One region of the Virgibacillus sp. LDC1 genome, then DNA from elsewhere that is predicted to be linked to it. Evidence: predicted binding sites of a transcription regulator. Region 1 holds the regulator's gene; the other holds the start of a gene.
The links. The regulator NrdR, encoded in region 1, represses ribonucleotide reductase genes. The targets are predictions, from matches to a motif close to AACACNATATATNGTGTT.
Positions count from the first base shown of each region.

Region 2: OHJ21_RS00220 (anaerobic ribonucleoside triphosphate reductase) is a predicted target of NrdR. The motif match lies at 4,314-4,331, and genes of this name have one in related genera.

Region 1 covers NZ_JAOXLZ010000001.1:3,821,518-3,829,044, reverse strand. Annotated here, with positions in the region: gene polA (DNA polymerase I) at 1-994, shown strand, start outside; gene mutM (DNA-formamidopyrimidine glycosylase) at 1,140-1,973, shown strand; gene OHJ21_RS17200 (MntP/YtaF family protein) at 2,096-2,836, shown strand; gene coaE (dephospho-CoA kinase) at 2,846-3,445, shown strand; gene OHJ21_RS17190 (lytic transglycosylase domain-containing protein) at 3,442-4,008, shown strand; gene OHJ21_RS17185 (alpha/beta-type small acid-soluble spore protein) at 4,077-4,304, opposite strand; gene nrdR (transcriptional regulator NrdR) at 4,453-4,926, shown strand; tRNA gene OHJ21_RS17175 (tRNA-Ala) at 5,094-5,166, shown strand; gene OHJ21_RS17170 (aldo/keto reductase) at 5,468-6,319, opposite strand; gene OHJ21_RS17165 (MerR family transcriptional regulator) at 6,494-6,943, shown strand; gene OHJ21_RS17160 (alpha/beta hydrolase) at 7,482-7,527, shown strand, end outside.
Region 2 covers NZ_JAOXLZ010000001.1:32,310-39,836, reverse strand. Annotated here, with positions in the region: gene cymR (cysteine metabolism transcriptional regulator CymR) at 1-61, opposite strand, end outside; gene mnmA (tRNA 2-thiouridine(34) synthase MnmA) at 361-1,470, shown strand; gene nrdG (anaerobic ribonucleoside-triphosphate reductase activating protein) at 1,545-2,048, opposite strand; gene OHJ21_RS00220 (anaerobic ribonucleoside triphosphate reductase) at 2,045-4,279, opposite strand; gene OHJ21_RS00215 (PCYCGC motif-containing (lipo)protein) at 4,514-5,050, opposite strand; gene OHJ21_RS00210 (replication-associated recombination protein A) at 5,101-6,408, opposite strand; gene OHJ21_RS00205 (hypothetical protein) at 6,648-6,929, shown strand; gene OHJ21_RS00200 (hypothetical protein) at 6,971-7,099, shown strand; gene OHJ21_RS00195 (HelD family protein) at 7,223-7,527, opposite strand, start outside.

The DNA.
Region 1 (7,527 bases):
CATCAAGAAGACCAAAACCGGTTATTCTACCGATGCCGAGGTGCTGGAGAAGCTTGCGCCTTATCACGATATTGTCCGCTTGATTCTGAAGTATCGTACCTTGGCCAAGCTGCAATCCACCTATGTGGAAGGTCTTCTGAAGGAGATTTCATCACAGACTGGTAAAGTGCACACGTACTATCGCCAGACGATTGCCGCAACGGGGCGTCTGAGCAGCCAATACCCGAATTTGCAGAACATTCCGATCCGTCTGGAGGAGGGCCGCAAGCTGCGCAAGGTCTTCGTTCCGTCCGAGCCGGGCTGGAGCATTTTGGCGGCGGACTACTCCCAGATTGAGCTGCGCGTGCTTGCGCATATCTCGGATGATGAGCGGCTGAAGGAAGCCTTCGTCCACGATATGGACATCCACACCAAGACGGCGATGGACGTGTTTGGAGTCGGCGTGGATGAGGTGGACTCCAATATGCGCCGATCCGCGAAGGCGGTTAACTTCGGCATTGTGTATGGAATCAGCGACTATGGCTTGTCCCAGAACCTGAATATTACCCGGAAGGAAGCCGCGGCGTTCATCGACCAGTATTTCGAGGTATTCCAGGGTGTGCGGCGTTATATGGACGTGATCGTCAAGCAGGCGAAGCAAGACGGCTATGTGAAAACATTGCTTGAACGCAGACGCTATCTGCCAGAGATTAACGCCAGCAACTTTAACCTGCGGTCTTTTGCCGAGCGGACGGCGATGAATACGCCGATTCAGGGAACCGCTGCGGACATTATCAAGCTGGCCATGGTCCATATGGACAAGGCGCTGCATGATCGTCAATTGAAGAGCCGCATGCTGCTTCAGGTGCATGATGAATTGGTGTTCGAGGTGCCGGAGGATGAGCTGGAGATCATGAAGGAATTGGTGCCGGACGTGATGAGTCAGGCACTGAAGCTGTCGGTACCGCTGAAATCGGAAGTCAGCTATGGCGAGAACTGGTACGAAGCGAAGTAAAGCTGCACACGGTGCCAGCCGATAGAGGATTGTTTATAGGGATCATGGCGTGAAGAGGGGGGCCATATGCACCATACCTTTCCACAAAACCATGGTCCCGCTCTGTCCCAACTTCCGGTATAATGGGAGATGAGGTGAAGTCATTATGCCGGAATTGCCGGAAGTAGAAACCGTGAAACGAACACTTAACCAATTGATTAAAGGTAAGCATATAGATCATGTATCCGTACATCTGCCGCGGATTATTCAGCGTCCTGACGATATTGAGGCCTTTGCGTTTATGTTGAAGGATCATACCGTGGAAGGCGTAGAGCGCCGCGGGAAATTTTTGCGGATATTGCTGGACGGACTGGTGATCGTGTCGCATCTTCGGATGGAAGGGCGTTACGGGCTGTACCCTGCCGAGGAGCCGGTGGAGAAGCACACCCATGTCATATTCCATTTCTCGGACGGCACGGAGCTGCGCTATAAGGACGTACGCCAATTCGGAACGATGCATCTCTTTGCAACAGGGGAAGAGTTCCAGCATGCTCCGCTTGCCAAGCTGGGGTATGAGCCGCTGGATGATACGTTTACATTCGGAACCTTCAAGGAAGTCATCGGCAGCAAGAAAACGAAGATTAAGGCGGTGCTGCTGAATCAGGCATATGTGGTCGGCATCGGCAATATATATGTCGATGAGGCATTGTTTCGAGCCAAGATTCATCCGGAGCGTAATGCTAACAGCCTGAAGGATGCCGAGCTCAAGCGACTGTATCATGCGATTGTGGATACACTGTCCGAAGCCGTAGACGCGGGTGGATCTTCCATAAAGTCCTATGTCAATGGACAGGGTGAAATGGGGATGTTCCAGCATAGTCATCAGATTTACGGACGGAAGGACAAGCCGTGTCATACATGCGGCGGACCGATTCATAAGATCGTGGTTGGCGGACGGGGGACCCATTTCTGCCCGAAGTGTCAGCCGGTAAAGAAGTAATCCAATAGGCGTGCACCCATTCCTTTCCCTACACATATAATGTGGAACATATGTGGAGCGCATGGAGCTGCTCTTCTTCATGAATGAGCCGCTTGATGTGGAGCTTACGAGGAGGGAAAAGGGTGCTCAGTCATATTTTCTCGTCTGCGCTGCTGGCCATGGCGTTAAGCCTGGACGGATTTGGCGCGGGGGTTACATACGGTCTGCGCAAAACAAGGATACCGCTGCTGTCTGTATTGATCATCTCGCTATGTTCCGGCTTGGTGCTCGGCGCCTCCATGCAGGCAGGCGCGCTGTTGCAGCGGTTCTTATCCCCATCTGTGGCGTCCGTGATCGGAGCCGCCATTTTGATTCTGCTGGGCTTATGGTCTCTATATCAGCAAGTTCGCAGAAAAAATGAGTCTGATGTGCAGCCGGTTTCTAATAGGGATATTTCCCAGTCCCTTATGGAAACGAAGGCGGCTGACTATCAAGTGAAATCACGACGTGAGGTTAACACGGCAGGTCAAGAGCATGTTCAGCGGGCGGTATTCTCTCTTGAGATTCCAAAGATCGGCATTGTTATTCAAATTCTCCGCAGTCCATCAAAAGCGGATCTGGACGACTCCGGCAGCATCTCCCCGTGGGAGGCGATGTGGCTCGGGATCGCGTTATCGCTCGATGCGTTCGGAGCAGGACTTGGCGCTGCCATGCTGGGCTTCTCACCGCTAGGTACGGCAGCTATCGTTTCCTTGTTTAGCGGGATATTCCTGGTGCTGGGCATGAGGGTTGGTTTACGCTTTGCATCCAAGGGCGGCATGCGTTTTATCTCTTATTTGCCTGCTTTTTTGTTAATCGTCATGGGTATAATGAAGCTGTTATGAGGTGAAGTCATGAATATCGGTTTAACCGGAGGAATTGCAACAGGCAAGAGCACCGTGTCCTCTATGTTGACCAAGAAGGGAGCACTTCTCGTCGATGCGGATCTCATCGCCCGGGAAGTCATGCTCCCGGGTCATCCGGTGCTGGGTAAAGTGACCGAACATTTTGGACAAGCGATCCTGTTTGAGGACGGTACGTTGAATCGAAAAAAACTCGGGGAAATGATCTTCCATCATCCCGAGCAGAGAACGGTGTTGAATGAGATCACGCACCCGGCGATCCGGCAGGAAATCCGGGAACGGACGGAAGCATATGAGCGGCAGTATCCCGACCGGCTCGTGGTAGCGGATATTCCGCTGCTGCTTGAGGCAAGGGAGCAGTATTCTTATCTTGACCAGATTGCTGTCGTTTATGTGCCGCGAGAGCTGCAGCTTGAGCGCCTGATGGTGCGCGATGATCTTAACCGGGAAGCGGCAGAAGCGCGTTTAAACAGCCAGATGGATATCGAGGAGAAGAAGCGTCTGGCGGATATCCTCATCGATAACAGCGGAACATTGGCCGAAACACAGCAGCAGGTGGACAACCTGTGGGGCAGGTTGGTTCGGTTATGAAGTGGCTCCGTAAAAAAAGAGTGCTGCTCCTGCTGTTTGTTTCTTTTGTAGCGCTGCTGTTTCTGAGCTCGAACTGGATGACCTTGCTGTATCCGATTCATTATAAGGATGAAATTCGGAAGCATGCCGCTTATTATGAGGTTGATCCATTCCTGGTGGCTTCCATCATACGAGTAGAAACGAACTTCAAGCCGGGCAAGGAGTCCAAGAAAGGCGCGCTGGGCATTATGCAGCTGATGCCGGATACGGCGAACTGGGCGATGGAAATGGCCAAGCTGCCGTCGGTGAACCTGCTGAGCGTGAAGAATGAAGTGGATGCGAATATCCAGCTCGGCACCTGGTATATTCAGAACCTGCACAAGGAAATGGACGGCAATCCGATTGCCGCTATCGCTGCCTATAATGCAGGCCCCGGGAACGTCAAGAATTGGATCAACAAGGGCATGTGGGATGGAACCTACGAGAATGTGAAGAGTATTCCCATCGGGGAAACCCGTCACTATGTACAGCGCGTGATTTATTATTATAATCAATATACGGATGTGTATAAGGACGGCTTTTAATGAAAAAAGAGCGCTGGACAGGCTCTTACATCGAGCCGTCCAACACTCCTTTTTTAAGGAAGAATCAATTATTGACCGGAGAATTGACCAGCCAATTGTTGCTCGGCCAGGGTTACAAGACGCTTTGTGATGTATCCCCCGATCGAACCGTTCTCGTAGGAAGTCATGTTACCTTGGTATCCGTCTTGTGGAATGGAGATACCAAGTTCTTGAGCTACCTCGTACTTCAATTGCTCAAGAGCAGCGTTTGCGCGAGGAACAACCAGGTTGTTGGAGTTGTTGTTGCTTTGTGCCATGTTAAGTTCACCTCCTTGGGTTGGTAAAAGTATTATGTCTCGGGTTTCGCATTTTCATAACATAAAAGAAAAAAGTTTTGCTGGTAAATTTTTCTTTAGCGCCATTAAGGCCAAAAAACGCTGAAACGAAGGAAGTGAAGTTGACTTTATGAAGTGTCCATATTGCAGTTATGCCGGGACGAAAGTGCTTGATTCCAGGCCTGCCAACGAGAATAAATCCATCCGCCGCCGCAGGGAATGCGAGCAGTGCAGCAAGAGATTCACAACCTTTGAGATGGTGGAGGAAACGCCGCTGATCGTCGTGAAGAAGGACGGAAGCCGCGAAGAATTCAGCCGGGAGAAGGTACTCCGCGGTTTGATACGTGCATGCGAGAAGCGTCCGGTATCGGTGGACCAGCTGGATATGATCGTATCGGATGTTGAGAAGGCACTGCGAAATACCGCAGCAGCAGAGGTGGAGAGCCGCCAGATCGGGGAGCTTCTGATGGAACGGTTATATCCGGTCGACGAAGTGGCTTACGTCCGGTTTGCATCCGTGTACCGGCAGTTCAAGGATATCAATATGTTTATGAAGGAACTGAAAAGCCTGCTGTCCAAGGATACGGACGGTCAGGAGCTGTAAGAGCGCCGGGGTTCCGCGTGATCCAGGTGCTCTTCCGGTGCTCCCATCCTCATCATCGATAAGTGACATGATATAGAGAAGTAAAAGGGATACAGCACGTCATCAAAAAATGTGAAAAACATGTTGACATGCCTGCTGATTTTTTATATGATATAGAAGTCGCTTACGGGGCCTTAGCTCAGCTGGGAGAGCGCATCGCTGGCAGCGATGAGGTCAGGGGTTCGATCCCCCTAGGCTCCATATGAAGAAAACCCTTGATGGTACATCAAGGGTTTTTTTGTTTTTTAATGACTTGTTAATTCTTTTCAGAAAAGGTCTTGGGGGCGAATTGGGGACGAAATTGAAAACAATGATGGGTAATCAATTTAAATCATGAAAACAAGCAGCATGGGGGTTCCCGGCGCTGCTTGTTTTATTTTCGCGACCCGATCCTATCCAAGGACAAACAATTTGCAATTCAAGTAAAGAAAGGACAGGGGCGCTCTGTCCTTTCTTTATAGATGAGGATAAACGCGTGATGAGTTTACGGTTCGATCAAGGTTTACAGATCGACTTTCCAGTTGCCCATCATCTTGGCGACTTCCGGATCGCGGTACGATAAGAAAAGACTTTTCCCCGTATCGAGGGTGGAAATTTGTTCGATATCGTCCGCGTTCAACGCAAAGTCGAAAATGTTGAAGTTTTCGACGATCCGCTCTTTTCTCACTGATTTTGGAATGACAACGACTTCACGTTGAACAAGCCAGCGCAGCACGACCTGAGCGACGGACTTGTTGTATTTTTCCGCGATCGAGGTCAGCACTTCGTTGCCAAACATGTTGTTGCGTCCTTCAGCGAGCGGCCCCCACGATTGGTGCTGCACTCCCTGCTCTTTCATAAAAGCGGTGTTCTCGATTTGCTGGTAGAACGGGTGCGTTTCGACCTGGTTGACGGCGGGCACGATTTTGTTATGCACGATGAGGTCCATAAGTCGATCGGGCAGGAAGTTGCTGACACCGATCGCTTTGATTTTGCCTTCGCGGTACAGGTCTTCCATCGCACGCCAAGCGCCGTAGTAATCGCCAAACGGCTGGTGAATAAGGTACAGATCGAGATAGTCGAGCTGCAGCTTCCTCAAGGATTTGGCAAACGCCAGCTTGGCACTCTCGTAGCCGGCATCCTGAACCCAGAGCTTGGTCGTGATGAACAGCTCTTCACGCGGTACGCCGCTGCGCTTGATCGCGCGTCCGACCGCTTCCTCATTCAGATAACCCGCGGCGGTGTCGATTAGGCGGTAACCGGCCATCAGCGCTTCATATACCGCATTCTCGCATTCTTCAGCATCGGGAATTTGGTAGACACCGAAGCCGATGATCGGCATTTTCATTCCGTTGTTCAATGTTACAGTTTGCATTGTAATTCCTCCTATGGTTCAAATGTAAAACGGCAAACGGCCGCGAATCCCGTGAATCGGGCACCTCAGCGGGGCTTCCGCTTTCGGTCGATTTGCATTACAATAAGCCTACTACCTTCGTGTTACACGAAGTCAAGCCGTCTTCAAAAATTTATTTTCCAAGGAGGATTACACATGCATACGGTCAAAGAAGCCGCCCTGATTACGGGACTTACCGAGCACGCCGTGCGCTTTTATACGGATAAAGGCCTGGTGCCAAGCGTACAGCGCAATCAAAACAACATTCGGATGTTCGACGAAGAATCGATCAACTGGCTGCATGGCGTCAAATGCCTCAAGCAATCCGGGATGCCGATTGAAGTCATTAAAACGTACGTCGACCTCTGCCTCGAAGGGGATTCGACCATTCCGCAACGCTACACACTCATAATGGAGCATAAAGAAGCGGCGCTCGTTAAGCTCGAAGAAGCCAAACAGCACATTGCCCATTTGGAACAAAAAACCGTCCTATATCAGGCCATTCTGGAGCACCGCGCTCCAGACACGACCAATCCCGGCAACTGGGACAAAATTCAGCATATGCATGGTGACGTATTTTACTCGCCTTCGGTTCGGAAGGCGTGAGAGATATTCGTCCGCACATCAACCGCATCGAAGAAAATCTTCGGTTTTAAACTCCTGATTGGCTTGGCAATGAACAAGATCCGCGTCACGCTAGATTGAACTATCGGGTACGACAGTATTATGGTTGATGATACGCATCCCCGTGCTGTCTGTAACGGCAAGTATTAGGACCTCCTTTTGCGGAGGGCCCCTTTTTCCTCAATTTGTTCAATTCACATCTGCCAATACTACCCAAATCATTGATTAAGTTACAAATATGTGCGTAATTACATTTCCGGGTTCTTTGCAAATACAATGGGAATATTAGATTTCTAAATTAATTTGAAGGAAGTGTGTTACATGAATCTTTTTTAGCTATCAAAATCTAAATGTGATTTTAAAATTGAAACGCCTATTCACCTTCCGTGAATACCTGGTAATATGGATGTTGACACTTATTTTATGGTAAAGTAAGACAAATCTCGGGAACAAATGTTATATTCACAAATATTTCAAAATTTAATTTAACAAATCCAAAGAAGAGACAGGAGTTTTTAAAATGACAAATAAAGTCGTACTCGAAACAGCTGCTAAACAATTTGCGG
Region 2 (7,527 bases), 3.8 Mb from region 1:
ACCTGGCGGCCAGCTCCATCATAATCGTTAATCCGTATCTTCCTTTTGTTGATATCTTCAAAGGTGACACCTCTTTCGGCAATTTGTATATTATGTCCATCCTGTACATGAATTGTAGGTGGCGGGTGAGCGACAAATACGGCGTAATCCACACGTGAAGCGGCTTATCCTGTGTTTTTCTCCGTATTCCGATCATTACCCTCAGCTTATGGTAACATATCCTGAACCTCAATGGGTAATATTCCAATCGGAAACCTGAAAAATGTTCACCCTGAGTGGACAAAATGAAACGTGTGAACCTTGTTCCAATATGTTAAAATACCTCCATGGGCACAATTCAATATGAAAATGGTGATAACGATGTCAAAAGAAAAACATAACACTCGTATCGTTGTCGGCATGTCGGGAGGAGTCGACTCCTCCGTAACAGCGCTCCTGCTCAAACAGCAGGGCTATGAAGTGATCGGCATCTTTATGAAAAACTGGGATGATACCGATGAGCTTGGCTACTGCACAGCTGAAGCGGACGCTGAAGACGTGCGCCGCGTGTGCGAGCAGCTCGACATTCCCTACTATACCGTCAATTTCGAGAAGGAATACTTTGATAAAGTATTTTCCTATTTCCTCGATGAATATAAAGCCGGGAGAACGCCGAACCCCGATGTCATGTGCAACCGTGAAATCAAATTCGGCGAATTTCTGAACAAGGCCATGGATCTGGGAGCCGACTACGTGGCTACCGGCCATTACGCCCGCGTCATCGAGGAAGACGGACAGTACCGGTTACTGCGCGGCGTCGACAGCAACAAGGATCAAACCTACTTCCTCAATGCGCTGAGCCAAGAGCAGCTCTCCAAGGCGATGTTCCCAATTGGGCATCTGCCGAAACCGGAGGTTCGCCGACTCGCTGAGGAAGCCGGACTGTACACCGCCAAGAAAAAAGACAGCACCGGCGTTTGCTTCATCGGCGAACGGAATTTCAAAGAATTTCTTGGACAATACCTCCCCGCCCAATCCGGCGATATGGTGGACATTGTCACCGGCGAAGTGAAGGGCCGTCATGATGGTTTGATGTACTACACGCTGGGACAACGCCAAGGTCTCGGAATCGGCGGATCAGGCTCCGGAGAGCCTTGGTTTGTTGCCGACAAAGATTTAACTAACAATATTCTGTACGTTGTTCAAGGCGATCATCCGAGTTTGTATTCAACCGGACTCGTTGCCTCCGGAATCAACTGGATTGCAGGACAAGACGCTATGCCCAAAGACGCCTACACCTGCACCGCGAAATTCCGCTACCGTCAGCCGGATCAGGAAGTTACGATAACTCCGCGCGAAGACGGAACCGTTCATGTCGCTTTTGCGAAGCCGCAAAAAGCAATCACGCCGGGACAAGCCGTTGTCTTCTACCAAGGGGACGACTGCCTTGGCGGAGGAACGATCGAAACGGCGGATAAAGTTCCATATTAATCCGCTGGCCTGAACGAAAAGAGCACACACTTAACACGGAGGAATCCGTAAAGTGTGTGCTCTTTTTTTACCTGCTAGCGAAGAACATATTCTACCGTTTCTCCCCGTTCTAGGCTGACGGCTACGTCAATGAAACGCTGATTGGAGCTGCCTCGAAAGGGAAGCGAGACATCCCTTAACTCCAGCTGGAATTTGCCATCCACGATTACATCGCACTGCATCGCCAATTCGCGCAGCTTCGGCTGCCTCAGCAGCGCTTCAAAGGTGAAGCCCGTGTAGGCCCATACACTTTTCCCGGGACAGAGGGTTCTGAGCTTGCGTACAAATACCGTGCATTCCTCCGGCGAGAAGAACGGGTCTCCACCGCATAAGGTCACGCCATCCAGCAAGGGGTTGTCGATGATATCCTGCAGGATGGACGCGGACAACTCTTCTGTAAACGGCTCCCCCGCTTCAAAGTCCCAGGAATCTGTATTAAAACATCCGGCGCACGCATGACGGCAGCCGCTCACGAATAGAACTGCCCGAAGTCCCGGACCTTCATTGATGCTCTCGGGAATGTATCCGCACACATTCACAGATGCTTCACCCGATCCCTGACCTCAGCCTGCTTGGCCGAATTGAAGCGCTCGGTATAATTGCCCGTTAAGTATCCCGTCACTCTCCGCAGCCGCTGGAAGTTTCCATCCGCCTCCAAGGCGCCGCATCCAGGGCAAGCACTTCCGATAATCCCTTCGTAGTTGCATGCCGGACAACGGTCGACGGGATGGTTTACAGAGAAATATCCAATGTTCTGCTTCAGCGCAAACTTCACGATGTCCTGAAAAGCAGCCGTATTCTGCCTTGCGTTGCCGTCCAGCTCCACATACGAAATCGCTCCTGCATTACACAGCTCATGGAAAGGAGCTTCGGAACGGATTTTGCGGTACGCGGCCATCGGATAGTACACCGGAATATGAAACGAGTTCGTATAATATTCGCGGTCTGTCACACCCTCGATCACCCCGAAGGTTTGCCGGTCCAGCTTCGTGAATTTTCCGGACAACCCTTCTGCCGGCGTGGCAAACAACGTGATGTTCAGGTTATATCTTTCACTGGCTGCATCGCAAAACTGGCGCATATGCCGGATGATCTCAATTCCCAGAACGCGACTGTTCTCATCCTCTCCGTGATGCAGTCCGGTCAACGCCTTCAGGCATTCGGCCAGCCCGATAAATCCAAGCGCCAGGGTACCGTGCTTAATCAGTTCGCGTACCTTGTCCTCCGGGGCCAGGGTTTCGCCGCCTTCCCACACGCCTTCCCGCATCATAAAATCCGACGCTTTGGCCGGTTGGTCGGCCTGCAGCTCGTAACGGTGAATCAAACCCTCTACCGCAATGGTCATATACTGATCCAGCTGCTCATAGAAGAGATTCAGGTCAGGCATATCCCGTTTCCCTTCGATGATGCCATGCTCAATGCCGAGACGAACCAGATTGATCGTATTAAAGGATAAGTTGCCTTTGCCGCTCAGGCGGTTTCGCCCGAACCGGTCTGAAATTGTCCGTGTCCGGCAGCCCATGGTGGCAATAATCGTGTCTGGCTCGTCCGGGTTATAGTAGACCAGATTAAACGACGCATCCACATTGACAAAATTCGGGTAGAGCCTGCGGCTGGAGCACTCAACGGCTTTCAGGAACAGATCGTAATTGGGCTCCCCTTGCGCCTGGTTAACCCCTTGCTTGCACTGAAAAATATGCTGCGGAAATATCGGCGTCTCGCCGCCGCCGAGCCCTTTCATCGTGGCATCCAGCAAAGCGTGGGATACCAGCCTACCTTCGGTTGACGTGCACATGCCGTAGTTCAGCGATGTAAAGGGAATTTGCCCGCCGGCCCGGCTGCTCATCGTGTTTAAATTATGGATCAGGGATTCCGCAGCCTGCTTTACTTCATTTACCGTTTCGTTATATGCGTAGTGATATATTGTCGGGTACATGTCCTTCAGTAGCCCATTGTCTATGTATATTTCGTTATCCTGAAGAGCTCGTTCATATGACCAATCCTCTCCATGCTCCGCTTCCCCGAAGTAGGCAAGCCCTTTGCGGAAATGCCGACGAAACGATTTGCCGACATACGGCGCCAGATCCCAATCGATTTTATTTCCGGACACGCCGCCGAATTGACTGTTCTGCTGGGATTGAAAGATGATGGCCACCAGCGCCATCGCGGTCATGATGCTCTGCGGCGGCCTGACCGATCCGTTACCGGTATTGAAGCCCTTGGCCAATAGACGGTCAAATGGGATGAAAATGCAGTTCGTCGTTCCGAGTGCATACTGGTCCAGGTCGTGCACGTACACATAGCCATCCCTCACCGCTCTCATGAGTTCTCCAGGCAGGATGAATTTGCTTGCCATCCATTTGGCGTACTCGGAGCCGATCCGACTCATTTTTCCACTGAAGGATTCTCCGTTCAGATTTGCATTCTCCCGGAGCAGATCCAGATTCGTTACCCCAATCACATCCCTGCTGATCTTGTAGAGTTCTCCCCGCCGCATCCGCTCCAGATCACGGGTTTCCCTGTAATGTTGATAAGCTGACGCCACCTTTGCGTATCCTGTACTTTGCAAATGCTCGACAACGATATCCTGAATTTCCTCCACGCTCACCTGTTCCATACCCGCGGTGGCATGAGCAACCTCATCCCCAATCCGCAAGGAGGCTTCCTTGCGGGAAGCACCCTCAACCGCAATAAATGCTTTATCCACCGCCTCCACGATCCGGCTTATCTCAAAATTCACCAGGCATCCGTCTCTCTTCATAACTTTCATGAATATAATCAACTCCTCGTCTACATCTCATCAACATACTATATATAGTTTTATTTTATTAATTTACATCCATATATAGTTTAATGCTGTGAGATAGATCACGCTTATTAATCCGAGAAACGGATCAGGCGATTCCTGAAAACATCCAAGAAGGGCCTGATACCCAACAGCAAAAAGGCACTCGAGCGATCATATCGATCACATCGGGTGCCTCTTGGTTTAGCTGCAGTAGGATTAACTTTCGGCAGGCGGCATCGGGGTTGGTGTCGGCTTAGCATAACCTGTGCTGTATTTTTCGTCGATTGCGATCCGAATCTCCATCAGACTCTTGCCCTCGCTGCTCATTTTGGCAGATTCCACGGCAATGTCCAAGCAAACCCCGCAGCGGGTGCCATGATCGTCCCACACCACGCTGCCGTCCTCCTGAATCTCATCAATAAAACAGTTCAGGTTGCTCTCATGACCGGCACTGTCCCCGCAGCCGCAATAACAAGGAATATATTTCAGGACATCACTCACCTGGGCGGATAATGCATAGATCGTTTGGAGCTCGCTGGTCTGGCTCTTCAAAAAGGCAGGCAGCTCGTCTATCGAGGCCGTCGCCTCCTGGATATCCCCATTGGACAGCTGGGTCTGATGCCCATGCTCATGCACGGCCTCGGCCTGTCCATTGGAGACCTGTTCCGAAGCGCTTTTTCCCGAGCAGCCGCTCAGCACCATGCCGACGGACAGCAGCAGGATGGCAAACCGTTGTTTCCCTGTTTTCATCATTCATTTCCCCCATTTGCGCGGCCGTAGTTACCATTCATGTTAATACGACCCTATTCTTCGCGTCGTAATCGCTGATTATGTGCGATCTTGGCTTCGTTCCCCTGCTCCGTCGCCTGATAGAACACCCGGCGGGAGAGCTCCTTCGGCAAATATTCCTGCTTGACGTAATGGCCCGGATAATCGTGCGGATACTTATAGCCGACATGTCCCAGCTTCACCGCCCCCGAGTAATGCGCATCACGCAGATGAAGCGGAACCTCTGCCGATTTCACTTCATCCATGGCGGACATCGCCCGGGATATGGCTGACACAACGCCATCGGATTTCGGGCTCTCCACCGCAAACAGGATGGCCTGGGCAATGTTAAGCTTGGCTTCCGGCCACCCGTTGTTCCGGTAGGCATCAAGTGCACTCACCGCCTGCACCATCGCTTGCGGATTGGCAAGTCCGATATCCTCGCTGCTGGCAGCAATCAAACGGCGGATGAACACCATCGGGTCCATCCCCAGCTTTTCGACCGCATACAAGAACCAGAACAAGGCCGCATCGCTGGAACCTCGAATGCTCTTATGAAAGGCGGATAGCACGTCATACTGCGTGGACTCGTCCGCCTTGACGAGCGGCTTGCGGATCGATTCCTCGGCCACTTCGAGCGTAATATGAACCGTACCGCCTGCATCAGGCGGGGTCGTCATCGCCGCCAGCTCAAGCGCATTCAGTGCACGCCGGATATCCCCGTTCGCCATGGTTGCAATATGCTCCAATGCTTCCTCATCGGCCTGGAGATCCATGAAGCCAAGACCTTTATCTGGGTCGGATAGCGCGCGCAACATGGCGATCATGGAATGGTTCTTAGTCAGCGGCTCAAGCTGGAACAAGGTTGAACGGCTCATCAAGGCCCCATTTACGTAATGAAAGGGGTTCTCTGTCGTCGCGCCGATAAATATAATCGTCCCGTTCTCCACGGCAGGCAGCAGCGCGTCCTGTCTTGAGCTGTTAAAGCGGTGAACCTCATCCAGAAACAGGATCGTTTTGGTGCCGTACAGGCTGCGGTTGCTTTGGGCTTGCTCGATGACTTCCCTCACGTCCTTAACCGAGGCTTCCACCGCATTCAGCCGAACGAAGTACCCCTTCGTTTGCTGTGAGATAATATGGGCCAGCGTTGTTTTGCCGCATCCCGGCGGCCCGTACAATAAAATGGAAGAAACCTGGTCTGCCTCTATGGCCCGTCTAAGCAGCTTGCCCGGACCGATAATGTGTTCTTGTCCTATATATTCATCCAGCGACGAAGGGCGCATCCGATCGGCCAGCAGCCGGGAATCACGGTCCCCTTCACGCCCGATACTGAATAAATCCATTGCTACACTTCCTTGTCTGATATCAATGCAAAGATAGCCGGTTTCAATCAAATCCGTCAGCCTCTATCATACCATATTCGATTTCGTTATGCCTGTAGCTAGCCTATGAGATCCAATCTGGTGATTCGAATAATCCATCGATATTCGCTGCTCGTTTAACATGATAACCAACTTTTATCTTTCCAGAGCGTTCAATATTATAGGAGACTATAGAGAATCCTTATCCAAGGAGAGTGGCTATGACAACTCGCAAGAAGTCCAAACGTAATTTATCAAACGGGGCTATCAATATGGGGATCAGTTTACTTGGACTCTATACCCATGTTAACCATAACAATCTATTAAAAGAGATCTTTGGGCCCGAATACCTCGACGATGAGAGACTCGCGATAAACCTGCTGTATGCCATCCTCATCTTGCAGTTCCTGGTCGGCCTTTATGCCTTCACTCGTTCATCCATCATTCTCTATAAATATAAGCAGGGCATCCGAAATGAGGAAGAGGACGAGGTTTCATTATAAACGTATCACTCGAATACCACGCACGAAGGGAGGCTATTGAATTGAAACGAAAGCCTATGCGAAAAATGACACTCTTCATCATCCTGGCAACTGCAGGTTCCATCCTCGCTGTATGGACTTTGATCCGGTTTATCGAAAATCTGGGCTCTTCCTACCAAATGCTTGGTTAAGCACAAGCACAACAAAAAGACCCGCAGAGACAAGCACATGCAGACATGTACCACCCCACGGGACATTTTCCGTTCTTTTCTCTTCACGCTTAACGTTTACTAAGTTAGTAACACCATCTCACCTTACTCCGCTGGCCAGCCGCTGGCCGTAATTTCTGAGGTCTCCGTCATGATATACGAAGGCAGCGGCTCCCCATGCAGCAGCCACAGCTCATGCAGTGCCCGCGTACATCCCACATACATCAGCTTAGCATCCCAAGCTTTCTCCGCATAATGCGCCTGATCTGCATCCGCCACCACAACCGCATCGAACTCAAGCCCCTTGGACAAATAAACAGGAAGCACGGAATAACCGCCCTGATACGTTCCTTTGCTGCCATCAATCAGGTTCAGCTCCGGCCATTTCGAACTTAACCCCTCATGCAGCT